DNA from 3 places in the Pseudomonas sp. H2_A10 genome. Region 1 is predicted to be linked to each of the others. Evidence: riboswitches for the same ligand, from Rfam matches in the RefSeq annotation. Region 1 holds a riboswitch; each other region holds the start of a gene.
The links. A riboswitch is a leader RNA that binds a small molecule or an ion and turns the genes downstream of it on or off. The one in region 1 is predicted to bind cobalamin.
Positions count from the first base shown of each region.

Region 1 (10,068 bases):
TACACCCCACGCGCCCCGCAAGCCAAACGCCAGAAAAGCCTGGTGCTGCAAGTGGCCCTGGGGGTGTTTCTCGGCGGATTGGCCTTATGGCTGGTGCAACTGGGCGCGACGGCAATCATGGCGAAGCTGGCCATGGGCTCCTTCCAGTTCGGCGGCTGATACACAACGAGATGTGGGAGATGGCTTGCCTACTCCCGCCTTCGATTCACGCCGCTACCAGCCCGCGCTCCTCCAATAACTTCACAAAGCTGTTCAAACTCTGCGACACCGTGCCGCGCCGCCAGATCAACCAGGTATTCAACAGGCGAAAGCTGTCGGCCAACGGCCATACACTCACCGCAGCCGACCCCGGCATGCTTTCCAACATACTGCGCGGCATCAGTGCCAAGCCGGCACCGGCGCTGACGCACGCGAGCATGCCGTGGTACGACTCGATCTCGAAGATCTTGCCCGGCACCGCGCCGTCCTGCGCAAACCAGCGCTCGAAGTGGTGTCGGTAAGAGCAGTTGGAACGGAACGTGTAAATGTTCTCGCCGTTGACCTCCCTGCCCCGCGTGATCGGCGCATGATGCAGCGGCGCAATCACCACCATCTCTTCCTCGAACACCGCCACGCCCTCCAGCGTCGAGTGCAACACCGGGCCGTCGACAAACGCCGCCGTCAACCGCCCCGACAACACGCCTTCGATCATCGTGCCCGAAGGCCCCGTGCTCAGGTCCAACTCGACCTTGGTGTGTTTCTGGTTATATGCCGCCAGCAACGCCGGAATACGCACCGCCGCCGTGCTCTCCAGCGAACCCAAGGCAAACGCGCCCTGGGGCTCCTCCCCCGCCACCGTGGCGCGGGCCTCTTGTACCAGGTCGAGAATACGCCGCACATAGCCGAGGAAATTCCACCCGGCCGGCGACAGGCGCAAACGGCTCTTTTCACGGATAAACAACTCCACGCCCAGGTCCTGCTCCAATTGCTTGATGCGCGTGGTGAGGTTCGACGGCACCCGATGAATCAACTGCGCGGCGGCGCTGATGCTGCCTTGCTCGGCAACCGCCTTGAAAATTTCCAGCTGCACCAGATCCAAGTCATTCTCCAATCGTGAATGTATTGCTTAATATTATTCAGTTTCCAGAAAACATCCAGCCCCGTACGCTCACCACCATCCCAACGTACCTACAGGACGGTGCCATGAACGCGATTTCCTCCCAGACCCACGCCCTGTCGATCAACCCCGCCAACGGCGAAACGGTCGGCAGCTACCCGTACGAGACCGCCTCGCAATTGGACACAGCGCTCAACCGCGCCACGGGTGCCTTCCGCACCTGGCGCCGTACACCGGTGAGCCAACGCGCCGAACTGCTGCTGGGCCTGGCGACCGCGCTGCGCGGTCAAGCCGAAACCATGGCACAGATGATCACCCTGGAAATGGGCAAGCCCATTGCCCAGGCCCGTGCCGAAATCGAAAAATGCGCGCAACTGAGTGAATGGTACGCCGCCCAAGGCCCGGCCATGCTTGAGCCGGAGCCGACCCTGGTGGACAACGGCACTGCCCACATCGAATACCGCCCGCTGGGCCCGATCCTCGCCGTGATGCCGTGGAACTTCCCGGTATGGCAAGTACTGCGCGGCGCCGTGCCGACCCTGCTCGCCGGCAATACCTACGTGCTCAAACACGCGCCGAACGTGATGGGCAGCGCCTACCTGATCCAGCAAGCCTTCCAGAAAGCCGGTTTTATCGAAGGCCTGTTTGAAGTGATCAACGTGACCACCGAGGGTGTGTCCAGCGCCATCGCCGACCCGCGCATCGCTGCCGTCACCCTCACCGGCAGTGTGCGTGCCGGCATCGCCATCGGCTCCCAGGCGGGCGCGGCGCTGAAAAAATGCGTGCTGGAACTGGGCGGCTCCGACCCGTTCATCGTGCTCAACGATGCCGACCTCGACGCCGCCGTACAGGCCGCGCTGATTGGCCGCTTCCAAAACAGCGGCCAAGTTTGCGCCGCCGCCAAGCGCCTGATCATTGAGGCCGGTGTGGTCGAAGCCTTCACCGCCAAATTCGTCGAGGCCAGCCGCGCCATGGTGATGGGCGACCCGACCTCAGCCGACACCTACGTCGGCCCGATGGCCCGCTTCGACCTGCGGGACGAGTTGCACGGCCAGGTCCAGGCCACTCTGCAAGAAGGCGCCACATTGTTATTGGGCGGCAATAAAGTCGCAGGGGCCGGTAACTATTACGAACCGACCGTACTGGCAGACGTCACCGACCAGATGACCTCCTTCAAACAGGAGCTGTTCGGGCCGGTGGCCTCGATCATCACCGCCCGCGACGCTGACCACGCGGTGGCGCTGGCCAACGACAGCGAGTTCGGCCTCACCGCCAGCATCTTCACCACTGACGCGGCCAAGGCGCGGGATATTGCCAATCAGTTGGAAACCGGCGGGATCTTCGTCAACGCCTTCAGCGTCTCCGACCCACGCGTGGCGTTTGGTGGCGTGAAAAAGAGCGGGTTCGGCCGCGAGCTGTCGCACTTTGGTGTGCGCGAGTTCTGCAATGCACAGACGGTGTGGCGGGATCGCAAATAAAACAGGCAACACCCGTCAACTGTGGGAGCGGGCGTGCTCCCACCTTTGACCTGCGGTGCTTTTCGACCAATCGACCGTCACTTCCCCCACTGCTTTTGCAGCATGCCCTTACTTGCTTCCAGCCGTTGCTCGCGCAGTAAGCCAGTTGCATGCCCGACAGGAAAGCAGCTGCGTCAAAGCGCCCACAGGCGGATCAAGGCAAACCCCAGGTCTACGTTGACGCAGTCACGCCCATCTACCCACTCATCCCCGCGAAGGCGTCGTCCGGTGTTGGTCTCGCGCTCACCTTTGGCAATCACCAGCACAAACAACCGGACCGGGCATTCGAATGAGCGCAACCGCTCAACATCAGCCCTCACTGACCAATTGCCCTCCAGGCACTTGGCTTGGGATATGTCGCCCAGACACTTGATTTCAGCAACCATGCTCGTTGAGCCACTGTCGTCCAGGGCATACAGGTCGGCTTTGCGCCGCTCGCCAATCGGCAAATCGGTCCAGAGGCTGATGTCATTCTTGAACCAGGCATACAAGCTGATTTCGGCCTGAATCCAGTGCTCGCGGCAACTGTTCAGTTGCAACACCTGTTCGAGTTTATCGCCCATTTCACGAAAGGCCCGCTCGAACAAAACAATCCATTGATCAGCATTCATGACTGACTCCCTGTGTATGACGTATCGAGGCTAGTGCTTGACTGGTGCATCCCAGCAATCCGGGTGGCGTGCGCAGACATCGTATTGGCGATCCATCAAGGCCATGCGGTTAATGTGGGCGTCCGTGGCCGCCCGGAACGACTGATTGCTGGTTGTGATATAGGCCGCGGTGCGGTCAGTCAGGCGTGCGTTTAACTGGCTGCGGGTGTGGGCATCCAGTGCCTGGGGCGCGGTGGCCATGGTTTGCAGTGTCACGTCGTTCAAACGACTCAACTCATCGCGGTAGGTGTTTACGTATTCGGCACGGGCCGCGTCATGCTGGTGGTTCAAGTCGTACTGCATGGCTTCCAGGTTCTGCTTGTAGAGCGCCCAATAGCCCTCGGGCAGCACGCCACCGTCTTGTTTACGCAATTTGGCAATGCGCGCGTCGTTATCCGGAGCCGGTTGGAGTACGGGCTTGCGCGCAGAAGTGACGACGGGGTCTTGATCAATGATCTGGTCGATCCAGCCCAGCCTTGAAGGGTTCGAGGGCAAAACCTGTCCTAACGGTTCAAGCGGCACTGGCGCAGCAGGTGGGGGTGACGACACTGACTGGGCGCAACCACCCAGCAGTAACAAGGTGCAAAGCCGGGTCAGGACAAGGACGTTGCGAAAAGACATAAGTTCTCCATGAACAAAGGCGAATCGAAAGGGCGCGGCAAATAATATCATTGAGCCATCACTGCGTATCACCCCATCGCCCAAGCATTCGCAGGGCGGTACAGCGCATCAATCCAGCATCCGGCTAAGCAGCCGGTGCCCATCTGCCGTCACCTCGACCATCGCCGACAACATCACGCCGTCGGCACCGTCCGTGGAGAGCAGGCTCCAAAAGTCCGGTGGCTGATACCTCACACCAACGGTGCCCGCCTTGGCGATCACATACACGTTGAGCACTTGCCCGGGTTGCATCAACGGGCTGTCACCCTCGACCTTGTAACCGAGCACTTGCGGCTTTTGTATGCGCGCCTGCCCCATGGCATAGCCCGCAAACTCACGCACCGCGACGGCATGGCCCGCGTCCAGTTCCTGTTGTATCGCCGCCCCCACATTGGCCAGCCGCTCGCCGCCCTGAACGTGGGCGACTCCGTTGGCCAGCGCACGGCGCGCAGTCATCAGCAATTGGCGTTGCGCCGGGGTGGCATTGGGTGTGGCAAACGTCCAGACCTGAGCAACATGGGCCTGCGCCGATGCCGCGATCAACTCCACTTTTACCAGCGCCGCGTCCGGGAACGGCACATCGGTGGGCGGCGCGGCGCTCACCTGGTTATTCACCGACACCGCCACCGCTGCCGGGTAGCCGCGATAACCGAACATCATCGGCAGCCAGCCGTGCTGTGCGTACTGGTAGAGTAAAAATTCCTGGACCGCAGTGCCGGTGCCGCCCTTGCGGATCAGCGGCGCGACCTTGCGCAACAGGTCACTGGCGATGGGCGCCAGTTTGGCTTCCTCGGCAAGAATGGTTGCGTCATCCAACTGGGCGATGGCGCGGGCCCTGTCGCCGATCGCGTCGGTGTAGCGGGCGAGCGCAGGGTCAGCGGCGTGTGCGCTCATGCAAAACAACAGTGGCACTATTCCCAGACGTATCAACATGGCCTTCCTTGGGTTGGTTATGGACGGACCCGAATTGTACCTCCACCCAGCGCCCAAGATGGACTACCATACCGCGCCGGTTCCCAAACGGGACTAATAGGGAATTCGAAACGCCGCACGCGGCGCCAATCGAAACTGCCCCCGCAACTGTAGATGCCGAGCCTGCTCCTTCATGCCACTGGACACCGTCCGGGAAGGCCGGAGCGAGGCGACGACGCATCAGTCAGGAGACCTGCCGGCCCAGCAACATCACTCACCGGCGGGGTGTCCGGGAAGGACATCCTCGCCTGCCCGAGCGGCAGCGTTCGAGGGCGTATTTCCGAGCCGTAACGCCCCTGCTGCACGTACGGTTCACACGGAGATTGCCCCATGCTGCCACGCGTTACCGCCCTGATCGCCGGGCTGGGCTTGTGTGCCCTGGCCCAAGCGGCGCCCACTCATTACCCGCTGGCGGTCGAAAACTGCGGCAGCACCGTGACCTTCCAGCACGCCCCCGAGCGCAGCGTGACCATCGGCCAGGCCGCCACCGAAATGCTCTACGCCCTGGGCGTGGGTGACAAAGTGGTCGGCACCTCGCTGTGGTTCAACAGCGTGTTGGCGCCGTTCAAGGCGCAGAACGACGGCATCGACCGCCTGGCCAACAACGAGCCGAGCTTTGAAGCGGTGATCGCCAAGCGCCCGCAACTGGTGGCGGCCGAGCTGGAATGGGTGGTCGGCGCGCAAGGGGTGGTGGGCACGCGCGAGCAGTTCCATGAATTGCAAATCCCCACCTACCTGCTGCCCTCCGACTGTGAAGGCAAAGACAACCTGGTCGGCGCCGACGGCACGCGGCTGGAGCCGTTCCGCATCGAGACGATCTACAAAAGCATCCACCAACTGGCGCAGATCTTCGACGTGCAGGATCGCGGCCAACAACTGAACGACGAACTCAAAGCGCGCCTGGCCAAATCCGTCGCCACCGCGCAAGGCAAGGGCTTGAAACACGCCAGCGCACTGGTCTGGTTCTCCAGCGCCGAGATGGCCAGCGACCCTTATGTGGCCGGGCACAAGGGCGTTCCCGAATTCATGTTGGAAACCCTCGGTTTGCACAACGTGGTGCAGTCCGATGAAGAGTGGCCCGCCGTCGGCTGGGAGACCCTCGCCAAAGCCAACCCGACCTTCCTGGTGATCGCCCGCATGGACCGCCGCCGCTACCCCGCCGACGACCATGAAAAGAAACTCGCCTTCCTGCGCAGCGACCCGGTCACGCGCAACATGGACGCGGTAAAAAACAACCGCATCATCATCCTCGATGCCCTGGCGCTGCAGGCAAGCCTGCGCACCTTTGATGGCCTTGAACAACTGGCCGCGGCCATCGACGGCTACAACCTGCCCAAATGATCCGTACCCTACTCGCCCTCGCGCTGCTGCTGGCCGCCGTCCTCGCCGGCGTGGCCATCGGCGAAACCGCCATCGAACCGCAGGTGGTGTTGCAGGTGCTCGCCAATAAACTGTGGAACGCCGGCTACCTGCTGGACCCCATCGACGAAGGCGTGGTGTGGAACTACCGCCTCACGCGCACCCTGGTCGCCGCCGCCTGCGGCGCCGGGCTGGCCACCTGCGGGGTGATTCTGCAATCGTTGTTGCGTAACCCGTTGGCCGACCCGTACTTGTTGGGCATCAGCGCCGGCGCCTCGACCGGCGCGGTGCTGGTGGCGTTGATGGGCGTGGGCGGCGGCTTGGTTTCGCTGTCGGCCGGCGCGTTTGTCGGGGCCATGGCGGCATTCGCCCTGGTGATTTTATTGGCGCGGGCCAGTGGCTCCATGAGCGGCACCGGGCAGATCATCCTCGCGGGCATCGCCGGCTCGCAGCTGTTCAATGCGCTCACCGCATTCCTGATCACCAAGTCCGCCAGCTCGGAACAGGCGCGCGGCATCCTGTTCTGGCTGCTCGGCAACCTCAGCGGCGTGCGCTGGCCGTCGGTGTGGCTGGCGGTGCCGGTCGCCGTGGCGGGCTTGGCCGTGTGCCTGTGGCACCGGCGTGCGCTGGATGCGTTTACCTTCGGCAGCGACTCGGCGGCGTCCCTCGGCATTGCGGTGCGCCGCGTACAGTTTGTGCTGGTGGGCTGCGCCGCGCTGGTCACGGCGGTGATGGTGTCGATTGTCGGCTCCATTGGCTTTGTCGGCCTGGTGATCCCCCACGCCGTGCGCTTGTTGCTCGGCACCGGGCACTCGCGACTGCTGCCGGCCAGTGCGTTGGGCGGCGCCTTGTTCCTGATCGCGGCCGATGTGCTATCGCGCACCTTGATCAAGGGCCAGGTGATCCCGGTGGGCGTGGTCACGGCGCTGGTCGGCGCGCCGGTGTTTGCGCTGATCCTGATCGGCCGGAGGAATGCCCGATGACAGTGCTCAGTTGCACGGGCCTGGGCTTCAAGGTGCGCGAGGCCGAGTTGCTGCGCGAGATTCACCTGGAGGTAAACCTGGGTGAAACCTTGGGCATCGTCGGCCCGAACGGTTCCGGCAAATCCACCCTGCTCAAACTGCTGGCGGGCTTGCGTACGCCCGCCAGCGGCGAGGTGCGACTGGGCGGCCAACGCCTGGGCGACCTCTCGCGCCGCACCATCGCGCAACAGTTGGCGGTGGTGGAGCAGCAGGCCGACACCGACGACGCGATCCGCGTGTTCGACGCCGTGGCGCTGGGCCGCACACCCTGGCTGTCGGCGCTGAGCCCATGGTCACACGACCACGACACAATCGTGCGCCAGGCCCTGCACGACGTGGACGCCACCCATCTGAGCCAACGCGCCTGGCGCAGCCTCTCCGGCGGCGAGCGCCAACGCGTGCACATCGCCCGTGCCCTGGCGCAACGGCCACAGATTCTGTTGCTGGATGAGCCGACCAACCATCTGGATATCCAGCATCAACTGGCGATTTTGAAAGGTGTCCAGGCGCTGCCGGTGACGACATTGATTGCGCTGCACGATCTCAACCAGGCACTGACCTGTGATCGGTTGGCCGTGCTGGATCGCGGGCGATTGGTGGCGCTGGGCAAGCCGATGGATGTACTCACACCGCAACGCCTGCAGGACACGTTCGGCGTGCAGGGGCACTACCTGACGGACCCGTTTGATGGGGCGCAAATACTGCGGTTGCGCTCTAACTGAGCGACCATGCCGTCGGGCAGCAAAGATCAGCGCTGGGAAACCCACAACAAACAGCCCACCATGCGCCCGCCGACCGTCACGTCTGGCCAAACTTCACTAATGGCGGCCTGAAAAATGGGTGGATATGTGTGCTGAGAATCTGGGGATACCTGCCAAAGTGCTATAAGGACTTTCCGCCTGCCTAGCCTTTTAAATCATGCCGATCAGCCGTTGTGGCGAACGGCTTTATTGTTCGCCATTGATACGTTTCGTGATCCACCTTCGGCCATACCCCAACACCCCATCCGCCATCGCCACCGGAAAATGAATGAACCCGTGCGCCGACTCCGGCAGCAGATGGGCCTCGGCCTGCGGCCATCGTTCAGCAATGAGCAACGTGTCGTCCCTGAGCGGGTCCAACTCGCCCACGAACATCAACGCTGGCGGCATACCTTCAAAGTCGCCATACAACGGCGACAACGGCGGTTGCCTGCGCTGTTCATCACTTAATTCCGGCGTGAGCAAGCGCAACGCCTCGACCATCCCCGGCCCGTCCAGCAATAACGTGCTCGGCCCGGCCTGGCGCACGCTCGGTGTGCCAGTCAAATCGTAAACGCCGTAATACAACACCGCACCGCTTACCCGTTTGAGCAACTCTGGCCATTGTTTGAACACCAGCAACGTCGCCGCCGCCAGATGCCCGCCGGCCGATTCGCCGACGAAGACCACCGGCAAATGCGCAAACTCTTCCTCGGCGAGCAACCAATGCGCCGCCGCCAGGCAGTCCTCCAACAGCCCTTCAACCGGCGTATCCACCGCCAGCCGATAATCCACCGACATCACCGCCACGTCGCACGCGTTGACCATGCCGAGGTTGAGGTCGTCGTCCATCTGCGCATTGCCGATCACCCAACCGCCGCCGTGAATATCCAGTACCACCCCCTTGGGCGGGCCGCTCGGGCGCAGGATGCGCACGGGCACGCCCGCCACCACTTTGCATTCGACCACGGGCGCCTGCTTGAACGTTTGGCTTGCACGCAACAGCGCCTGGATCAGACGCGGTGTGACGCGGTTGCGGATTTTAAAGCGCGGCATCCACGCGAGCTTTTGATTGAAGCGGCGCATTTGGGCCAGTTCAGCCTCGCTCGCAGGCCAGAGTTTGTGAGCCATCAGCGGTTATTGCGCAAGATCGAGAAATTCAGCGCCGCCGCCACGCAGAGCCACGCCAGGTACGGGAACAGGATCAAGCCGGTGATCAGGTCCAGGCGCACCGCCAATACCACCATCGCCGCCACGGTGAGCCATAGCAGCACGATAACCACCATGCCGGCGAGCAGGCGATGGGCACCGAAGAACACCGGCGTCCACAAGGTGTTCAAGGCGATTTGTGCGGCCCACAGCGCCAACACCATTTCGCTGCCCGGTATCAGGCTCAGACGATAACCGGCCCAGGCCAGCAGCAGGTAGATGATGGTCCACGCGACCGGGAACAGCCAATTGGGCGGGGTGAAGCTGGGCTTGACCAGGGATTCGTACCAGGCGCCGGGCTTGAAGATAATGCCGGTGCTGGCGGCGGCGGCGCAGGCGAGCAGGAAGATGAAGAAGGTCATGGTCGGTCCTTGAGCTGGAGGGGTAGAAAGCAACGCTATGCTTGAGTGACTCGAACTACCGCGAATAAATTCAATAACGGCGGCAAAAATGGCACTCTTCCACCTTTTTTGAGCACCACCAGAGACCCCAACCGTGACCAACACCCGCGCCGATTGCTCCAACAGCCCCTGGTCGGTGTTCCTGATCTTCCTGCGCCTGGGCCTCACCTCGTTCGGCGGCCCCATCGCCCACCTCGGCTATTTTCGCGCCGAGTTCGTGACGCGGCGGCGCTGGCTCAGTGAGCGCAGCTATGCCGACCTGGTCGCGCTGTGCCAATTCCTGCCCGGCCCCGCCAGCAGTCAGGTCGGCATCGCTCTGGGCCTGTCGCGGGCGGGTTATGGCGGTGCCGTGGCCGCCTGGGCCGGGTTCACCTTGCCATCCGCCGTGCTGCTGGTGCTGTTCGCCCTGGGCATTGCGCACCACAGCAGCGCCCTGCCGCCC
Region 1 is NZ_CP162821.1:2,870,400-2,880,467, reverse strand. It holds gene AB4O23_RS13380 (hypothetical protein) at 1-159, shown strand, start outside; gene ptrR (putrescine utilization regulator PtrR) at 206-1,078, opposite strand; gene AB4O23_RS13370 (aldehyde dehydrogenase family protein) at 1,183-2,574, shown strand; gene AB4O23_RS13365 (hypothetical protein) at 2,748-3,224, opposite strand; gene AB4O23_RS13360 (hypothetical protein) at 3,255-3,758, opposite strand; gene AB4O23_RS13355 (M24 family metallopeptidase) at 3,993-4,856, opposite strand; cobalamin riboswitch at 4,917-5,110, shown strand; gene AB4O23_RS13350 (ABC transporter substrate-binding protein) at 5,226-6,236, shown strand; gene AB4O23_RS13345 (FecCD family ABC transporter permease) at 6,233-7,237, shown strand; gene AB4O23_RS13340 (ABC transporter ATP-binding protein) at 7,234-7,998, shown strand; gene AB4O23_RS13335 (alpha/beta hydrolase) at 8,224-9,147, opposite strand; gene tspO (tryptophan-rich sensory protein TspO) at 9,147-9,587, opposite strand; gene chrA (chromate efflux transporter) at 9,721-10,068, shown strand, end outside.

Region 2 (10,068 bases), 640 kb from region 1:
AACCGAGCACCACGCCGACGATGTTCTTGCCGATGTCGTGTACGTCACCCTTTACCGTGGCCATCAGGATTTTGCCCTTGGCCTGCGGCTTGTCGCCTTTTTCCAGTTCGATGAACGGGATCAGATGGGCCACGGCCTGTTTCATGACACGGGCGGATTTGACCACCTGCGGCAGGAACATTTTGCCGGCGCCGAACAGGTCGCCGACGATGTTCATGCCGGACATCAGCGGACCTTCGATCACTTCGATCGGGCGCGCGAACGACAGCCGCGACTCCTCGGTGTCCTCGACGATATGCGTGGTGATGCCCTTGACCAGCGCGTGTTCCAGGCGCTTGTTCACCGGCCAGCCACGCCATTCTTCGGTTTCGGCTTCCTTGACGCTGCCGTCGCCCTTGTACTTGTCGGCGATGGCGAGCAGGGCGTCGGTGCCGTCCGGGGTGCGGTTGAGCACCACGTCTTCCACCGCGTCGCGCAGCTCGGCCGGGATCTGGTCGTAGATCTCCAGCTGGCCGGCGTTGACGATGCCCATGGTCAGGCCGTTGCGAATGGCGTACAGCAGGAACACCGAGTGGATCGCCTCGCGCACCGGGTTGTTGCCGCGGAACGAGAACGACACGTTGGACACGCCGCCCGAGGTCAGCGCGTACGGCAGTTCGTCACGGATATAGGCGCAAGCGTTGATGAAGTCGACGGCGTAGTTGTTGTGCTCCTCGATGCCTGTGGCGACCGCAAAAATGTTCGGGTCGAAGATGATGTCTTCCGGCGGGAAGCCGACTTCATTCACCAGGATGTCGTAGGAGCGTTTGCAGATCTCTTTCTTGCGTGCTTCGGTGTCGGCCTGGCCGGCTTCGTCGAAGGCCATCACCACCACCGCGGCGCCGTAGCGCTTGCACAGCTTGGCATGGTGAATGAACTGCTCCACGCCTTCCTTCATGCTGATGGAGTTGACGATGCCCTTGCCCTGGATGCACTTGAGGCCGGCTTCGATCACGTCCCACTTGGAGGAGTCGATCATGATCGGCACGCGGGAGATATCCGGCTCGCCGGCGATCAGATTGAGGAAGGTCACCATGGCCTTCTTCGAATCGAGCATGCCCTCGTCCATGTTGATGTCGATCACCTGGGCGCCGGCTTCAACCTGCTGCAGCGCGACTTCCAGGGCTTCGGTGTAGTTGTCCTCGCGAATCAGGCGGGCGAACTTGGCGGAACCGGTGATGTTGGTGCGCTCGCCGACGTTGACGAACAGCGAGCTGCGATCGATGGTGAACGGCTCCAGGCCCGACAGGCGGCAGGCCTTGGGAATGTCCGGGATCGGGCGCGGGGCATAACCGGCCACGGCCTTGGCGATGGCTTCGATGTGGCCTGGGGTGGTGCCGCAGCAGCCGCCGACAATGTTCAGGAAGCCGCTCTGGGCGAACTCTTCGATGACCTTGGCGGTTTGCGACGGCAGTTCGTCGTACTCGCCGAATTCGTTGGGCAGGCCGGCGTTGGGGTGCGCCGAGACGTGAGTGTTGGCCTTGTTGGACAGCTCTTCCAGATAAGGGCGCAGTTCGCTGGCGCCGAGTGCGCAGTTCAAACCGACCGAGATCGGCTTGGCGTGGGCCACGGAGTTCCAGAACGCTTCGGTGGTCTGGCCCGACAGCGTACGGCCGGAGGCGTCGGTGATGGTGCCGGAGATCATGATCGGCAGTTCGATGCCCAGTGCTTCAAACACCCCTTGCACGGCGAAGATCGCAGCCTTGGCATTGAGGGTGTCGAAGATGGTCTCGATCAGGATCAGGTCGGCGCCGCCTTCGATCAGGCCTTTGGTGGCTTCGGTGTAGTTTTCCACCAGCTCATCGAAGGTCACGTTGCGGTAGCCGGGGTTGTTCACATCCGGCGACAGCGAGCAGGTACGGCTGGTCGGGCCGAGCACGCCGGCGACGAAGCGTGGCTTGGCCGGGTTCTCGGCGGTCTTGGCGTCGGCGATCTTGCGTGCCAGGCGTGCGCCTTCGACGTTCAGCTCGTAGGCCAGCTCTTCCATGCCGTAGTCGGCCATGGAAATGCGCGTGGCATTGAAGGTGTTGGTTTCGAGGATGTCGGCGCCGGCATCCAGATAAGCCTTCTCGATGCCGCCGATCACGTCCGGACGGGTGATCACCAGCAGGTCGTTGTTACCCTTGACGTCGCTCGGCCAGTCGGCGAAGCGTTTGCCACGGTAATCGTGCTCTTCCAGTTTATAGCTCTGGATCATCGTGCCCATGCCGCCGTCGAGGATCAGGATGCGTTCCTTGAGGGCGTGGTGAAGGGCTTGCAGACGAGCGCTACGATCGGACATGGGACTACTCTGGTCAGGCATTACGGAGGGGGTGGATCATAGCAAACCTGTGCGGATTTGCGGCATGTGCGGGTTTTGCATGAATATCGCTCATGTTGGGCGGAGTCATGGCCCGGTAGAATCACCGCCACTTTTTTACCGCACGTATTGATCGGGACCGGATACATGTCACTTCGTCTTATCGTCAGCGCCTTCCTGGCCTTGATTGCCAGCGCTGCCCAGGCTGAAGGTCCCGCGCCGGCGATCTCCTACACCCGCGATATCCAACCGATCTTCACCGAAAAGTGCGTGGCCTGTCACGCCTGCTACGACTCCGCCTGCCAGCTCAACCTGGGCAGCGCCGAAGGGGCGGCGCGCGGCGCGAGCAAAGTCCCGGTGTACGACGGCGAGCGTAGCCAGGCCACGCCGACTACCCGTTTGTTCTATGACGCCTTCGGCAAACAGGCGTGGCGGCAGAAGGGCTTTTATTCGGTGCTCGACGCCCAGGGCAGCCAGGCCGCGCTGATGGCGCGCATGCTGGAGTTGGGCCATAACGCGCCGTTGCAACCCAACGCCAAGCTGCCCGAAGACATCGTGCTGGGCTTGAATCGCGAAAACACGTGCGCCATGCCCGCCGAGTTCAACGCCTACGCCGGCAGCCATCCCAAAGAAGGCATGCCGTTGGCGGTCACCGGCCTGACTGACCAGCAATATCAAACCCTGCAACGCTGGCTGGCCTCCGGCGCGCCCATCGATGAACAGGGCCTGGCGCCGAGTGCCAGCGAAGCCTTGCAAGTGCAGCAGTGGGAAAACCTGTTCAACCAGCCAGGCGCCCGTGAAAGCCTGGTGGCGCGCTGGCTGTACGAGCATTTGTTTCTCGCCCATCTCTACTTTGAGGGCGGCGAGCCGGGGCATTTCTTCCAGTGGGTGCGCTCGCGTACGCCAAGCGGGCAGCCGATCGACTTGATCAATACCCGCCGTCCGAATGACGACCCCGGCACCCGCGTGTATTACCGCCTGTGGCCGGTGCAGGGCGTGATCGTGCATAAAACCCACATCACTTACCCGTTCAGTGCGCAGAAGATGGCGCGCATCAAGGCGCTGTTCTACGCCGGCAACTGGCAGGTCAGCGCCTTGCCGGGCTATGGGCCGGGGCGTCGGGCCAACCCGTTCGACACGTTCGAAGCTATCCCGGCCAAGGCCCGTTACCAGTTCATGCTGGATAACGCCGAATATTTCGTGCGCACCTTCATTCGCGGGCCGGTGTGCCGGGGGCAGATCGCCACGGACGTGATCCGCGACAATTTCTGGGCGCTGTTCCAAGACCCTGACCATGATTTGTATATCACCGATGCGCGGTATCGCGGCCAGGCGACGCCGTTGTTGGCCATGCCGGGGCAAAACGACGACGTGGGCAGCGTGCTGAGCCTGTGGCTGGCTCTACCGCGACAAGCGCAACGAATATGAAGCGCTGCGCCGCGACAGTTACGCCGATTTGCCACCGCCGAGCTGGTCAAGCCTGTGGGCGGGTAACGACAATGCCTTGCTGAGCATCTTCCGTCACTTTGACAGCGCGTCGGTGACCAAGGGCCTGATCGGCGAAGTGCCGCAGACGATGTGGTTATTCGATTACCCCCTGTTGGAGCGCACCTATTATCAGTTGGCGGTGAATTTCGATGTGTTCGGCAACGTCTCGCACCAGGCCCAGACCCGCCTGTACTTCGACCTGATCCGCAACGGCGCGGAGCAGAACTTCCTGCGCCTGATGCCTGCCGACACCCGCGACGGGTTTATGGACGACTGGTACCAGAACAGCGGCAAGATCAAACTCTGGCTGGACTACGAAGCCATCGACGACGACAAGCCGAGCGGTCTGCACCTGGATGAAAAAGACCCCAAGCGCGACTTTGCCAACCAGTTGCTCACCCGTTACGGCGATTTGAATGCCAGCCCGGACCCGATCAACCGTTGCGCGGGCGCCTATTGCTCACGCAACGGTATCTCCGCGACGTTGCAGGATGTGGAACAGGCCCTCAGTCGCCTGACCTCGCGCCCGGCGGCGGGGCTCAAGGTGATCGATCAATTGCCCGAAGCGACGATGTTGCGTATCGAGACCGCCAGCGGCCAGCGCATGGTCTACAGCCTGCTGCGCAACCGTGCCCACAGTAACGTGGCGTTCCTGCTGGGTGAGGCCTATCGCTATCAGTCGGGCCTGGATACCTTGACCGTTTACCCGGGCGTGCTCAGCAGCTACCCCAACTTCATGTTCAATATCCCGGCCCGGGAAGTGCCTGCATTCGTTGCGCAGATGGAACAGGCCAAGGACGCCAAGCAGTTCGAAGCCATCGTTGATCGTTGGGGCGTGCGCCGCAGCCATCCGCTGTTCTGGCAGTATTTCCATGATTTGTCGCAGTACATCCGCGAGACAACGCCTGTGGAAGAGGGGGTGTTGGACATGAATCGTTATGAAAACCTCTGACAGGCAGGTCGACGCTTTTCCGACAAAAATACTCGGACTTTGTACCTGCGTAATATTTTGGCGTAAACTGCCGGCAAGCCTGTGAGGAGTTTCCATGACTGCCATAACCATTACCGACGCCGCCCACGATTACCTGGCCGACCTGCTGTCCAAGCAGAACACCCCAGGAATCGGTATCCGCGTCTTCATCACCCAGCCCGGCACCCAGTACGCCGAGACCTGCATTGCCTACTGCAAGCCTGGTGAAGAGAAGCCTGAAGACACCGCCCTGGGGCTGAAAAGCTTCACCGCGTACATCGACAGCTTCAGCGAAGCCTTCCTTGATGACGCCGTGGTCGACTACGCCACCGACCGTATGGGCGGCCAGTTGACCATCAAGGCGCCCAACGCCAAGGTGCCGAATGTCAACGCCGACAGCCCGGTCAACGAGCGCATCAACTACTACCTGCAGACCGAGATCAACCCGGGGCTTGCCAGCCACGGCGGCCAGGTCAGCTTGATCGACGTCGTCGAAGACGGCATCGCTGTCCTCAAGTTCGGCGGCGGCTGCCAAGGCTGCGGCCAGGCCGACGTGACCTTGCGTGAAGGCATCGAGCGCACCTTGCTCGAGCGTATTCCGGAGCTCAAGGGTGTACGTGACGTGACCGACCATACGCAGAAAGAAAACGCCTACTACTGAGTAAGGCGTTCACTGCGAAAATAAAAAACGGCGCCCCGTGAGCGCCGTTTTTTATACTTTTAATTCAGTGGGTTACGTTGTTTATCTCAGACGGAAGATTAGGTGTGGGGCTTGCTTCCGATAGCGGTGCCTCAGTCGCCTCGACCGCTGGCTGATACACGCATCTGGTAAAAAAGCTAAGGTCGATAAAGATGCGCATGCCCAGCCCGATACAGCGATGACTCGCTGAAACTGTCATTGGCCAGCACCCGACCCACCACAATCAGCGCCGTGCGCCGAAAGCCCTTGGCGGCGACTTTGCCGGCGATATCAGCGAGCGTGCCGACCGCCCAATCCTGGTCCGGCCACGTCGCGCGGTGCACCACGGCAATCGGGCAATCCGCGCCGTAATGCGGCAACAGCTCGGTGACGATCTTTTCCAGATGATTGACCCCCAGGTGAATCGCCATGGTCGTGCCGTGGCGGGCCAGGCTGTCGAAGTCTTCGCCGACCGGCATGCTGGTTTTATCGGCGTAGCGCGTCAGGATCACGCTTTGGGCGATGTCCGGCAGGGTCAGTTCGGCCTCCAGCAACGCAGCGCAGGCCGCCACTGCGGTGACGCCGGGGATGATCTGGAAGGGAATGTCCCATTCGCGCAACTGGCGGATTTGCTCGCCAATCGCGCCGTACAGGCTCGGGTCGCCGGAATGCACACGTGCCACGTCCTGGCCTTTGGCATGGGCGGCCTTGATCAGGTCGATGATTTGCTCCAGGTGCAATTCGGCGCTGTTGACCACCTGTTCCGCCTGATGGCCGTCCAATACCGCTGCGGGCACCAGGGAGCCGGCGTAAATGATCACCGGGCAACTGCGGATCAACCGTTGGCCCTTGATGGTAATCAATTCCGGGTCGCCGGGGCCGGCGCCGATGAAGTAGACGGTCATGGAGAGTTCCTGTCGAAAAACGGGCGAGCATGAAGGATGCTCATGATCGGAAAGCGCGATTATCGGGATTTTAGCCGGCGCAGGCCAACGCAAAGGTGGCCTGGGCGGTTTTCCGGCGGGTGATCAACAAGCGGGCAGGGCCGCCGCAGAGCTGTTCGGCCAGGGCCAGGGCGGCGCTTTCGGCGATGCCGTAACAGCCGGTATGGGCGAAGGCAACTGCGGATTTATGGCTCAGCCGCGCTTCATAAACGGCCAGTTGCCCGGCGCTGAAGCACCGCAAGGGCAGGTCGAGCCATCGGGCCAGGGCGAGTAGCCCCGGCTCGTTTTGTTTACGGTCGATGCTGGCCAGTGCCGTGACACGGTGACGCTCGATGCCGCCCTCGGCGAGGGCCGCATCAAACAGGCTCAACAGGGTGGCTGCATCACAACCGCGCTGGCAGCCCAGGCCGACCACGTAGGTCATGCCGAGTAGCGATCATCGCGGTTGCGACGGAACAGCCAGGCGCTGATCAGGCCCAGGGCCAGCCAGAACGCCATATTGGTCAGCTGCGAGGCGATCTTGAACTGCGCCTCCAGGGCTTGCGGCGCGAGCATTGAATGCACTAGCGGCTGCGGCGCGCCGAGTATGTGCGGCACCGCGAGGATGGCTGCGCCCAGCACTTTGAGCAGCCCATTGCGGCCGAAAACGATCAGCGCAATACCGGCGGCAGTAGAGGCGGCGGTGCCGATCCACCATGCCTGGCGTAGCGCCAAGTCAGCGGCGGCAGTGCCCGGCAACTCCGGTGGCAGGCCGAGGGTTGGCGCCAGCACAAAGGTCGCGTAACCCGCCAGGCCCCACAGCAGGCCCTGGGCGGTGCGAGTCGGCGTGCGCAAGGTGTAAAGGCCAGCCAGCATCAGCGCAAAACCGACGGCTACCACCAGGTTGGCGCCCGTGGTCGAGAGCACGCGCTGCCAGCCGTCTTCCGGCTCCCAGGCTTCGGCGTCATGGGTGTGCGCGGCAGCGCCGGCGGCGTGCTCATGCACAACCTCTGTGGCGGCCGGGGCTTTTTCAAAGGTTTCCCCCTGCAGAATCAGCGGGGCAACCCAGAAGCTTTGCAGCAGGGTCAGCAGCAGGGCGGCCAACAGGCCGCTGAACCCTGCGGTTTGCGCAATACGCTTGATCATGTCGGCAGGTCTCAATGGCACGGGAACGCGGCGCTGTGGCGGGTATCGTGGGCAGCGTTGTGCACCGCCTCAATGTGCGAGAAACCGGCGAAATACACCAGGCACGCACCGAGGATCGACGCGCCGATAGCGGCGCTCAGGCGTTGGCTCAGGGTGGAGGTGCTGCTGGCGGTGTGCGAGGTGCTGCTGATGATCGACATGGCGCGTCCCTTTCAGGTGTCAGGGTGAAACGAGCGCATGAAAACCCCGCGAGCCAGGCCCACAGGGTTCTGAACAGCGCCCGCCCACCGCGGGTTTGTTATCTGAAGTTTTCGGGCCGGTCTCCGGGCTTGCGAGGGACACTGGGTCTAGAAAGCATCGCCTTCCCATGCCGTACAGGCACAGTGGATCTGACGCTTCGCTCGCTTACCGTTGCGGGGGCAGCACCGGACTTGCCATACGGATATGACGTACCGGTTTCCCGTTTCACCCTGTGAAGGGCACCCGAAACAAGGCTTGTAGGAAAGCATGCAGAGCGGCGGTAGTCAAATTGACCGAGCCCCTGTAGCCTTGCACCCTTCGAGGTTCTTCGGCCCAGGCCGAAGCTAAGAAGGGAACGCGGTTCAAGCCGCGGCTGCCCCCGCAACTGTGAAGGGTTTACCGACTGCCATGCCACTGCCGATCAGGCGGGAAGGCGCAGCCGGCGCCGGTCGTACGGCCCGCAAGCCCCAAGCCAGGAGACCTGCCTCGCAACCGATTTTCCAATTCAACCGGGCGGGGTGATCCGGTGACGAAATCCGCTGCTGCGCGCTGTCGCAGGGCCAATCGTCCCGTATGCCCGCCCCAAAAGGGCATCCGATGAAAACACTGGCCAAACTTCCCGTCACCATCGTTACCGGCTTCCTCGGCTCGGGCAAAACCACCTTGCTGCGCCATATGCTCGACAACGCCCAGGGCCGTCGTATCGCGGTGATCGTCAACGAATTCGGCGAGCTGGGTATCGACGGTGAAATCCTCAAGCAGTGCTCCATCGGTTGCACCGAAGAAGAAGCCAACGGCCGTGTCTACGAATTGGCCAACGGCTGCCTGTGCTGCACGGTGCAGGAAGAGTTCTTCCCGGTGATGCGCGAACTGGTGGCCCGTCGTGGCGACCTCGACCATATCCTCATCGAAACCTCGGGCCTGGCCCTGCCAAAACCGCTGGTGCAAGCGTTCCAGTGGCCGGAAATCCGCAGCGCCTGCACGGTTGACGCGGTGATCACCGTGGTCGACAGCCCGGCCGTGGCCGCCGGCACCTTTGCCGCGTTCCCGGACCAGGTCGACGCCCAGCGCAAACTCGACCCGAACCTGGACCACGAGTCGCCGCTGCACGAGCTGTTCGCCGACCAACTGGCCAGCGCCGACCTGGTCATCCTCAACAAGTGCGACCTGATCAGCCCTGAAGACCTGGCCCGCGTGCGCCTGGAAGTCGCCGAAGAGCTGCCGCCGGCCGTCAAGGTCATTGAAGCGAGCAGCGGTCGCCTGCCGCTCGACGTGCTGATCGGCCTGGGTGCCGGCTCCGAGGAGCACATCGATGGTCGCCACAGCCATCACGATCACCACCATGAAGGCGAAGACGATCACGACCACGATGCGTTTGATTCGATCTCCATCGACCTGCCGCAAGCCGACGAAGCGCTGCTGCTCGACGCCCTGACCCAACTGGTGGTGCAACACGGCATCCTGCGCATCAAAGGGTTCGCCGCGATCCCCAACAAGCCGATGCGCCTGCTGATCCAGGGCGTGGGCACGCGTTTTGACAAGCATTTCGACCGCGCCTGGGGCGCAGACGAAGCGCGCATTACGCGCCTGGTGCTGATCGGCCAGGAGCTGGATGCCGCCGCCCTTGAAGCGCAATTGCGCGCCGCGCTCAGCGCTTAACCCATGCACCTGCTCAGGACTCAGCCCGGTGGTTTCGTCGCGGACGACAATATTGCCGACCTTGGTCAAACCCCCGCCGAACTGGTGATCCTGTGTAGCGGCGATTCGAGCCTGGCGCTGCTGGCCGAAGCGGCGCAGCAACTGCCCGAGGATTACCCCAGCCTGCGCCTGGCCAACCCGATGCAGGTGCAGAACCACGCCTCGGTCGACCTCTACGTTGACGAAGTGCTGCGCCACGCCAAGGTCATCCTGATTTCGTTGCATGGCGGCATCGCTTATTGGCGTTACGGCATCGAACGTCTGGTGGCGTTGGCCGAGCGCGGCGTCACGCTGATCCTGGTGCCGGGCGATGATCGTCCCGACCCCGAACTCAGTGGTCTCAGCACGGTCAACGCCGAGCAACGCGAGCGCCTGTGGCAATTTCTGCGTCAGGGCGGCTTGGGCAATGCGCTGGATTTCTATCGCTGCCTGGCCAGCGGTTATCTGGGCCGTGATTACCCGTGGGCCGAGCCGCAACCCCTGGCGCGCACCGCGATCTATCACCCGCGTAAAGCCAACGCCCGGCTCAATGACTGGCAGGCCGATTGGCATGCCGAACGGCCCGTGGTCGCGGTGTTGTTCTACC
Region 2 is NZ_CP162821.1:3,508,434-3,518,501, forward strand. It holds gene metH (methionine synthase) at 1-2,320, opposite strand, end outside; partial or broken gene AB4O23_RS16395 (fatty acid cis/trans isomerase) at 2,486-4,778, shown strand; gene nfuA (Fe-S biogenesis protein NfuA) at 4,873-5,457, shown strand; gene cobM (precorrin-4 C(11)-methyltransferase) at 5,634-6,380, opposite strand; gene AB4O23_RS16410 (cobalamin biosynthesis protein) at 6,451-6,843, opposite strand; gene AB4O23_RS16415 (CbtA family protein) at 6,840-7,544, opposite strand; gene AB4O23_RS16420 (CbtB domain-containing protein) at 7,556-7,744, opposite strand; cobalamin riboswitch at 7,842-8,046, opposite strand; cobalamin riboswitch at 8,089-8,287, shown strand; gene cobW (cobalamin biosynthesis protein CobW) at 8,382-9,443, shown strand; partial or broken gene cobN (cobaltochelatase subunit CobN) at 9,447-10,068, shown strand, end outside.
Region 2: it holds a riboswitch for cobalamin, as region 1 does, so the genes downstream of both, AB4O23_RS16420 (CbtB domain-containing protein) here and AB4O23_RS13350 (ABC transporter substrate-binding protein) in region 1, are expected to answer to the same signal.

Region 3 (10,068 bases), 300 kb from region 1:
TTGGTCAGGCTGCGTTCAGCCGAACCACTCATGGGCAGCTGTTTCCAGTCGGCGGTGTAGCTGGCGGAGAAAGGGTGAAGGTCTGCCGCTTGCACGGCAGGCAAGGCAAACAGAGCGAAAGCGAAGAGCAAGGCGCGACGCATAAAATCTCCTAGGTTCGAATCAAGTGGCCGCTGGCCGCGAGTAGCTGACCGTCCAATAATGCACCCTGGTCACCAAGAATCAATCGCCCCTCGGCAAACCAGCGTACCGCCAGCGGGTAAATCCTGTGTTCCTGGGTATGGACCCGTTGCGCAAGCGTCTGCGCCGAGTCGTCAGACTCTACCGGAACCACTGCCTGTACGACCAGAGGCCCGCCATCGAGTTCCTCGGTGACAAAATGCACGCTGCAGCCATGTTCGCTGTCACCGGCATCGAGTGCGCGCTGGTGGGTGTGCATGCCTTTGTATTTGGGCAGCAGGGAAGGGTGGATATTGAGCAGGCGCCCTTCATAGTGCCGAACGAAATCAGCGCTGAGGATGCGCATGAAACCGGCCAGTACCACGAGTTTTGGATTGAAGGCGTCGATCAGTTCGATCAAGGCGGCATCGAAGGCCTCGCGGCCTTCGAAAGCCTTGTGATCCAGCGAGCGGGTTTCGATACCCGCGTCTCTGGCGCGTTGCAGGCCATAGGCGTCGCTGCGGTTGGAGATCACCGCAGCGATGCGCACCGGGCTGTCGCCGGTGCGCGTGCTGTCGATCAGGGCCTGCAAGTTACTGCCGGTGCCGGAAAGCAGCACCACGACATCACAGGTCTGAGACATTAATGAGCCTTGAGGTTCTTCAGTTCAACCTGAGCCGCGCCTTCGGCAGCGGTGGCGATCTGGCCGATGACCCAAGGCTGCTCGCCGGCTTCACGCAATACGTTCAACGCGGTTTCGACGTGCTCCTGGGCCACGCAGATCACCATGCCCACGCCGCAGTTCAGCACGCGGTGCATTTCGGTTTCGTTGACGTTGCCTTTTTCCTGCAGCCAGTCGAAGACCGCAGGACGCTGCCAGCTGGCTACGTCGACAATCGCCTGGGCGCCTTTTGGCAGCACGCGCGGGATGTTGTCCAGCAGGCCGCCTCCAGTGATGTGGGCCATGGCCTTGACCGCGCCGGTGTCCTTGATCAGCTTGAGCAGTGGCTTGACGTAGATGCGGGTCGGGGCCATCAGCAGGTCGGTCAGCGGCTTGCCGTCGAGCTGGATATTCTCGATGTCGGCACCGGACACTTCGATGATCTTGCGGATCAGCGAGTAACCGTTGGAGTGCGGACCGGACGATGGCAGGGCGAGCAGGGCGTCGCCGGCCGTCACTTTGGAGCCGTCGATGATTTCGGCTTTCTCTACCACGCCGACGCAGAAGCCAGCCAGGTCGTAGTCTTCGCCTTCGTACATGCCGGGCATTTCGGCGGTTTCGCCACCGACCAGCGAGCAACCCGACAGTTCGCAACCCGCGCCAATGCCGGTCACTACCTGGGTAGCGGTCTCGACGTTGAGCTTGCCGGTGGCGTAATAGTCAAGGAAGAACAACGGCTCGGCGCCGCACACCACCAGGTCGTTGACGCACATGGCCACCAGGTCGATGCCGATGCTGTCGTGCTTGTTCAGGTTCAGTGCCAGGCGCAGCTTGGTGCCCACGCCGTCGGTGCCGGACACCAATACAGGCTGTTTGTAGCCGGCCGGGATTTCGCAGAGGGCGCCAAAACCGCCCAGGCCGCCCATGACTTCGGGGCGCGCAGTGCGCTTGGCGACGCTCTTGATGCGTTCGACCAATGCTTCACCGGCGTCGATGTCTACACCGGCGTCCTTGTAGCTCAGGGAGGGTTGCTTGCTCATGATCCAGGCCTTTAGGGGGGATTTCTGGGTAACGACCGAGCGGGCAGGCGCTTTTGGTAAAAGGCCCAGCCGTTGACGGTCTGCGAAGGCGCGCGATTTTATCAGGCTTGAGGGGCAGCGGCCATCCTCGGGCCGACGGGCAGGGCTATATAGCTGAAAAAAGCGCGTTAAAAAAATGCTAATCGGCTCTGCTTCGGGCCGTATTAAGGTATAGCCTTGAACCCGCTATCGTTATGACTGCGCGAAAACTTACCGAGGCCCTGTGAATGTTTTGTCGGTCGCCATGGTCACAGCCATGGCAAACCGAGTTCATGCGGTCTGTTCCAGCCGCTAAATTTGTCGTTCGGGAATCTTCCATGCGTCTGTGTAAATTCTTCTTTGTGGGCTGCTTGTCGTTGGTCAGCCTGGCGAGTCATGCCGAAACCCTCAATGGCCTGTATCAAGTACTTGAACCGGTTAGCAGCCAATCGCCGCAAGAGCGCGATCAGGCCACCCAGCGTGCGGTGCAGACGATGGTGATCCGCCTGACCGGCGACGCCAAAGCCGCCGAGGGCCCGGGCCTGGCGGCGATTCGCAAGGACCCGCAGCAAATCATCACCCAATATGGCTATGACGCCGGGCCGCCCGAGAGCCTGCAAGTGGACTTCGATCCGGTCAGCACCGACCGCGCCCTGCGTGACGCGGGCCTGTCGATCTGGGGCAGCAATCGGCCGTCGATCCTCGGCTGGTGGCTCAACGATTCCACCGAAGGCAGCAGCCTGGTAGGCGATGGCCAGAGCGTTGCCCAGGCCCTGCGCCGCGCGGCACAACATCGCGGTTTGCCGCTGCGCCTGCCCCTGGGGGATCTGGACGAGCAGGTCGTGGCCACCGCGCCGAACCTGGAAAGCGCCGATGCCACCCCCTTGCGCGCCGCTTCCGAACGTTACGGTGCCGACGCCTTGCTGGCGGTACATGCGCGCCAGGAAGGCAACCAATGGCAAGCCAAATGGCGCCTGTGGCTGGGTGACAAGAGCGAGCAGGGCACCGCCCAAGGTGCCGATACCGGCGCCGTGGCCGACGCGGTGATGCTGGCGATCAGCCAAAAGCTGGCGCCGCGTTTTGCGGTCAAGCCGGGCGTGAGCACCGAACAATTGCTGCAAGTGCAGGGCATGACCCTGGAACGCTATGCGGCGCTGGGGCATTTGCTTGAGCCGTTTGGTGGCCAGCCGCTGCGTGTGGAGGGCGATCGCATCGTGTATCGCGTCAATGGCAGCGCCGATCAGTTGCGCACCCAGTTGAGCCTGGCCAAGTTGCAGGAAATTCCCGCGGGCGAGCCTGCGCCGCAACCGTTAGCGCCAGGCGCGCAACCGCCCGCCGCACCTGAGCCTCAGGCGCAACTGCGGTTTCGTTGGTAAACAGTTCTTCCTTATATAGATAGAAGCATGGAGTGGTGTATGGCGGATACGCGTCGTTGGGTGTGGCTTGGCGGGATTGTCCTGCTGTGCGTTTTTGTGTTCTTGCTGCATTCGATCCTGACGCCGTTCCTGGTTGCGTTGCTGCTCGCCTATCTGTTCGATCCCGTGGTGGATCGCCTGGAGAAGGTCGGGCTGTCGCGGACCTTGGGGGTTGTCGCGGTGTTCGCGCTGTTTACCCTGATCATCACCGCGTTGGTATTGGTGCTGGTGCCGATGTTGGCCAAGCAATTGTTCCGCCTCTATGAACTGGCGCCACAGATGCTCGACTGGTTGCAACACACGGCGATGCCGTGGGCCCAGGCCAAGCTCGGGCTGTCGGACGGCTTCTGGAAGTTCGACAAGGTCAAGGCGGCGATCAGCGAACATATGGGCCAGACCACCGATATCGTGGGTGTGATCCTCAGCCAGGCCACCGCCTCCAGCCTGGCATTGATCGGCTGGCTGACCAACCTGGTGCTGATCCCGGTGGTAGCGTTCTATTTGCTGCGCGATTGGGATGTGATGATGGCCAAGATCCGCAGCCTGCTGCCGCGCAACCGCGAGGAGCGCATCGTCGCCCTGGCCGGTGAGTGTCATGAAGTGCTCGGGGCGTTCGTGCGCGGGCAGTTGCTGGTGATGCTGGCACTGGGGATCATCTACGCCGCCGGCTTGATGGCGATAGGCTTGGAGCTGGGCCTGTTGATCGGCCTGATCGCGGGCTTGGCCGCCATCGTGCCGTACATGGGGTTTGTGATTGGTATCGGTGCGGCGCTGGTGGCCGGGCTGTTCCAGTTTGGCGGTGACCTTTACCCGATGCTGGGCATTGTTGCGGTATTCATGGTCGGCCAGGCCCTGGAAGGCATGGTGCTCACCCCATTGCTGGTGGGCGATCGAATCGGCCTGCACCCCGTGGCGGTGATCTTTGCGATCCTGGCGGGCGGCGAGCTGTTTGGCTTTACGGGCATCCTCCTGGCGCTGCCGGTGGCGGCGGTGATTATGGTGCTGGTGCGCCATGTACATGATTTGTACAAGGATTCCGAGGTGTACACGGGCGTCGAAGACCCCGAGTTGTAATCGCGGCGTCACAAACCCGGCTTCGGCCGGGTTTGGCGTTTATGGCCCTGTGCCGTCAAACAAACCGCAAAAAACCGGCAAGTTAACGCAAACCTTTGATTTTGCTTGTGGTCTGCTGCATTGTGCGCCCGGCTTCACGGGTATAAACTTTGCAAACTTTACACAGAGGCCACTAACGGTTCGATGGGAGCCGTTCAGTCAGCATGAAACCGATTCAGCTGCCCTTAGGTGTGCGTCTGCGTGATGACGCCACCTTTATCAATTACTACCCAGGCGCCAATGCCGCTGCACTCGGCTATGTCGAGCGGCTCTGCGAAGCCGACGCCGGGTGGACTGAAAGCCTGATCTATCTGTGGGGCAAGCATGGCGTGGGGCGTACCCACCTGTTGCAGGCCGCCTGCCTGCGCTTCGAGCAAATGGGTGAGCCGGCGGTATACCTGCCGTTGGCTGAGCTGATGGATCGCGGCATCGGCATCTTCGACAACCTTGAACAGTACGAACTGGTGTGCCTGGATGACCTGCAGGTGATCGCCGGCAAGGCGGATTGGGAAGAGGCGCTGTTCCATTTATTCAATCGCTTGCGTGACAGCGGCCGGCGCTTGCTGATTGCCGCCGCCACGTCGCCTCGGGAATTGCCGGTCAAGTTGGCCGACCTCAAGTCACGCCTGACCCTGGCGCTGATCTTCCAGATGCGCCCCCTGTCCGACGAAGACAAGCTGCGCGCCCTGCAATTGCGTGCATCCCGTCGTGGCCTGCACCTCACCGACGAAGTGGGGCACTTTATCCTCACCCGCGGTACCCGCAGCATGAGCGCCTTGTTCGATTTGCTTGAGCAGCTCGATCAGGCCTCTTTGCAGGCGCAACGAAAATTGACGATCCCTTTTCTCAAAGAGACGTTGGGTTGGTAACACGTTGATTTGTCACGATTCGGCACTTTTCAGGCGCCAGAAAACCTACGTCTGAGCCCGGCGGGCTACGCATTTACGTCATTAATTGGAATCAGGGCTTAGATGTCACGGTCCAATCGCGAAGTCACATAGCGCACGATTGAATTTGCAAATCGATGTGATAGAGGGCATAGTCTCGGCTTCTTTACACATCAGCCACGGTCGTGCCCATGCTAAATCGCTTCGCACCCCTCGTGCCTCTCGCACTCGTTACCCTGTTGTTTGGTTGCGCCTCCCACCCTCAACAAGTGGCAGAGCAGCAGAAGCCTCAACAACAGTCCCAGGCAAAATTCGTCGCTGCGCAGTCTGCTTCCGTTTATGAAGAAGAGCTGGCAACCGAGAAAGAACTGGCCGATTTCTCCGGCAACAAGCCTTACCAGCTTCCAGTTCTGGCCGACAGTATCCTAGAACGCGGCATGTCCCTGATCGGTACCCGTTACCGTTTCGGAGGTACCTCCGAAGCCGGTTTCGATTGCAGCGGTTTTATCGGCTATCTGTTTCGCGAAGAAGCCGGCATGAACCTGCCACGCTCCACGCGCGAAATGATCAACGTGAAAGCACCGTTGGTCGCACGCAACAACCTCAAGCCCGGTGATCTGCTTTTCTTCAGTACGGCAGGCCGTGGTCGTGTCAGTCACGCCGGTATCTACTTGGGTGACAACCAGTTTATCCACTCCAGCAGCCGTCGCAGTGGCGGTGTGCGAGTCGACAGCCTGGGTGACAGCTACTGGAGCAAAACCTTCATCGAAGCCAAGCGCGCACTCGCCATGGCCCCGACTACGGTTACCGCCAGTAAGTAAACTTAAAGTGATACTTGAAGTTTGACGCGTAAGCGCTAGAATCCCTGGATATTGTTGTAACCCGTTCGCGCGAGCTTTGCTTGCGCGTTCTGGTTTTCAGCGTTCGGCAGCGAAAGCCGCATCCAGACCAGGATTGTTCTGCACATGTCGACCTCGGCCCGCCTGATTCTAATTGTTTGCGCCGCGCTTCTCAGCGCCTGCGCCAGCCGCACACCGCCGCCCGCGCCCATCGCGGTCAAGCCCAAGCCGGTGTTCAATTATTCCACCCAGAACTTTTCGCCTGCTGCCGAAGACGTGCTCTTTCGTGCGCTGGGCCTGGTCGGCACGCCTTATCGCTGGGGCGGTAACACGCCAGACTCCGGTTTTGATTGCAGCGGTCTGATCGGCTTCGTCTACCGCGACGCCGCCGGCATTTCCCTGCCACGCACCACGCGCGAGCTGATCGTGATGCGCGCCCAGGATGTGAGCGAGCAGAACCTGCAAACCGGCGACCTATTGTTCTTCGCCACCGGTGGTGGCTCGCAGGTCAGCCATGCTGGGATCTACGTGGGTGAAGGTCGCTTTGTCCATGCGCCGCAAACCGGTGGCACGGTGAAACTGGACACCCTGTCCAAAGCGTATTGGCAGAATGCTTACCTGAGTGCCAAGCGCGTATTGCCGGGCAATCTGGCGCGTAATCCTTAGAATCAATGCCACGTTGCACGCTTAAAGCTGCAAGACGGCGCAATGCCTGCTTGTAGCTTTAGGCTTGACGCTTGCAGCTAGCCCTCCAACCCACTAACCTTCGCCGCTTGTTCCAGGTGCTCTGTGACCCGTGGGTCGACAGAGTGAAACAGGGAAGCCGGTGAGTGAGCGCGCTTATACACAGCGCCGCCGCAATTCCGGCGCTGCCCCCGCAACGGTAAATGAGTCAAGACCCTGCATTGAGCCACTGTATCGCTCGCGATATGGGAAGGCGCAGCGTCGACCTGTTCGCTTCAGAACGCCACTCATGAGCCCGGAGACCGGCCAGGATCATCCAACAGCATCACGGTGGGCGATGCTTGGCTGTCTGTTTTTTCTTTTCCCTGCCCGCCGTTTTTGTTCAGCCCCAACGGAGAGCTGCCATGACCGATACCCCCGACCGCGATGAACGCCACCTGGCACGCATGCTGCGCAAAAAAGCCGTGATCGACGAGCGCATCGCCAATTCACCCAATGAATGCGGCTTGCTATTGGTGCTCACCGGTAATGGCAAAGGCAAGAGCAGCTCGGCATTCGGCATGCTCGCCCGCGCCATGGGCCATGGCATGCAGTGCGGCGTGGTGCAGTTCATCAAGGGGCGTAACAGTACCGGCGAAGAATTGTTTTTCCGCCGTTTCCCCGAGCAAGTGCGCTTTCACGTGATGGGCGAAGGCTTCACTTGGGAAACCCAGGACCGGCAGCGCGATATTGCCGCCGCCGAAGCCGCCTGGGCCGTGTCGCGCCAATTACTGCAAGACCCGTCCATTGGCCTGGTGGTGCTGGATGAGCTCAATATTGCCCTCAAGCATGGCTACCTCGACCTCGATCATGTTCTGAGCGACCTGCAAGCCCGCCCACCGATGCAACACGTGGTCGTCACCGGCCGTGGCGCCAAGCCCGAGTTGATCGAAATGGGCGACACCGTCACTGAAATGGGCATGCTCAAGCATGCGTTCCAGGCCGGTATCAAGGCACAGAAGGGCGTCGAACTGTGAACCCGCCCCGTCATTGCCCGGCTGTATTGATCGCCGCTCCGGCGTCCGGCCAGGGCAAAACCACCGTCACCGCCGCGCTCGCCCGTTTGCATCGCAACCTGGGGCGCAACGTGCGCGTGTTCAAATGCGGCCCGGACTTTCTGGACCCGATGATCCATGAGCGCGCCAGCGGTGCGCCGGTTTATCAATTGGACATGTGGATGGTGGGCGAGCAGGAAAGTCGCCGCTTGTTGTGGGAAGCGGCGGGGGAGGCGGACCTGATCCTGATCGAGGGCGTGATGGGCCTGTTCGACGGCACGCCGTCCAGCGCCGACCTGGCGCGGCACTTCGGCGTGCCGGTGTTGGGCGTGATCGACGGCACCGCCATGGCCCAGACCTTTGGCGCGCTGGCATTGGGCCTGGCGCGCTATCAGCCGGACCTGCCGTTTGCCGGGGTACTGGCCAACCGCGTCGGCACGCTGCGCCATGCGCAGTTGCTCGAAGGCAGCCTCACCGAAGGCCTGCGCTGGTACGGCGCGTTGTCACGTGAGACCGGTATCGAGCTGCCCAGCCGTCACCTGGGGCTGGTGCAGGCCAGCGAATTGAATGATCTCGATGTGCGCCTGGACGCCGCCGCCCAGGCCCTGGGCAGCAGTTGCGAAGTCGCGCTGCCGCCGCCGGTGGCCTTCGCCGCACCGCAGGTGATCGAGGCGGAGCCATTGCTCAAGGGCGTGCGCATCGCCGTCGCCCGTGACGAAGCCTTCGCGTTCACCTACGGCGCCAGCCTCGACCTGCTGCGAGCGATGGGGGCTCAGTTGAGCTTCTTTTCGCCGATCCATGATCACGCACTGCCCGACGCCGACAGCCTCTATCTGCCCGGTGGTTACCCGGAACTGCACCACCAGGCGCTGTCGGAAAATACCCCTATGCTCGCTGCCATCCGCGCCCACCACGCCGCCGGCAAGCCGTTGCTCGCCGAATGCGGCGGCATGCTCTACCTGCTGGACTCGCTCACCGACGTCGACGGCAACCGTGCCGAACTGCTCGGCCTTTTACCGGGCGATGCGGTGATGCAAAAGAAACTCGCGGCCCTGGCCCTGCAAAGCGTCGAACTGCCGGAAGGCGTGTTGCGTGGGCACACGTATCACCATTCCCTGACCAGCACCGAGTGCCAGCCGATTGCCCGTGGCCTGAGCCCTAACGGTGGGCGCGGTGCCGAGGCGGTTTACCGACAGGGGCGGATGACAGCCTCTTATGTGCACTTTTATTTCCCATCGAACCCATCAGCGGTCGCCGCCTTGTTTGCACCCAATGTGGGAGGGGGCTTGCCCTCGATAGGGCCATGACCGACAACGCATTTGCCCCGGCCGACCGCGACGCCGTCTACCGCGCCATCGCCGAGCGCCGCGACATGCGCCACTTCAGCGGCGGTACGGTGGCTCCCGAATTGCTTCATCGCCTGCTCCAGGCCGCGCATCAGGCACCCAGTGTGGGTTTGATGCAGCCGTGGCGTTTTATCCGCATCAGCGACCGCCACCTGCGTGGGCAAATCCAGCAAGTGGTCGAAGAAGAGCGCGTGCGCACCGCCCAAGCCCTGGGCGAACGTTCCGATGAATTCATGAAGCTCAAGGTCGAAGGCATTCACGACTGCGCTGAAGTACTGGTGGCGGCGTTGATGGATGATCGCGAGCGGCACATTTTCGGCCGCCGTACCTTGCCGGAAATGGACATGGCTTCGCTGTCCTGTGCGATCCAGAATCTATGGCTGGCTGCCCGTGTCGAAGGGCTGGGCATGGGCTGGGTATCGTTGTTCGACCCCCAGGCCCTGGCCGATCTGCTGGGCCTGCCGCCCGGCGCCAAACCCCTGGCCGTGCTGTGCCTGGGGCCGGTGGCCGAATTCTATCCGGCACCGATGTTGCAGCTCGAAGGCTGGGCCGAACCGCGGCCGCTGAAAGACATGTTGTATGAGAATACGTGGGGAGCGAGTCAATGAGTGTGGCCTTGCTGTGTGTCGCCGGGGTGGCGTTGGATGCGCTGCTGGGTGAACCCAGGCGTCGGCATCCGCTGGTGGCGTTCGGCAATTTTGCCGGGCGCATCGAGCAACGCTTCAATAGCGGTGGCCGTGGCTGGCGCAGCCATGGCGTGACGGCATGGTTTATCGCCGTGGTGCCGTTGACGCTGCTGGCCACCGCGCTGTCGTGGGCGCCCTATATCGGGTGGGCGCTGGAGATTCTGGCGCTGTACTGTGCCCTCGGCA
Region 3 is NZ_CP162821.1:2,572,327-2,582,394, forward strand. It holds gene AB4O23_RS12005 (DUF3108 domain-containing protein) at 1-143, opposite strand, end outside; gene purN (phosphoribosylglycinamide formyltransferase) at 152-802, opposite strand; gene purM (phosphoribosylformylglycinamidine cyclo-ligase) at 802-1,860, opposite strand; gene AB4O23_RS12020 (DUF2066 domain-containing protein) at 2,217-3,254, shown strand; gene AB4O23_RS12025 (AI-2E family transporter) at 3,294-4,367, shown strand; gene hda (DnaA regulatory inactivator Hda) at 4,571-5,275, shown strand; gene AB4O23_RS12035 (C40 family peptidase) at 5,485-6,114, shown strand; gene AB4O23_RS12040 (C40 family peptidase) at 6,259-6,798, shown strand; cobalamin riboswitch at 6,896-7,141, shown strand; gene cobO (cob(I)yrinic acid a,c-diamide adenosyltransferase) at 7,221-7,832, shown strand; gene AB4O23_RS12050 (cobyrinate a,c-diamide synthase) at 7,829-9,157, shown strand; gene bluB (5,6-dimethylbenzimidazole synthase) at 9,154-9,804, shown strand; gene cbiB (adenosylcobinamide-phosphate synthase CbiB) at 9,801-10,068, shown strand, end outside.
Region 3: it holds a riboswitch for cobalamin, as region 1 does, so the genes downstream of both, cobO (cob(I)yrinic acid a,c-diamide adenosyltransferase) here and AB4O23_RS13350 (ABC transporter substrate-binding protein) in region 1, are expected to answer to the same signal.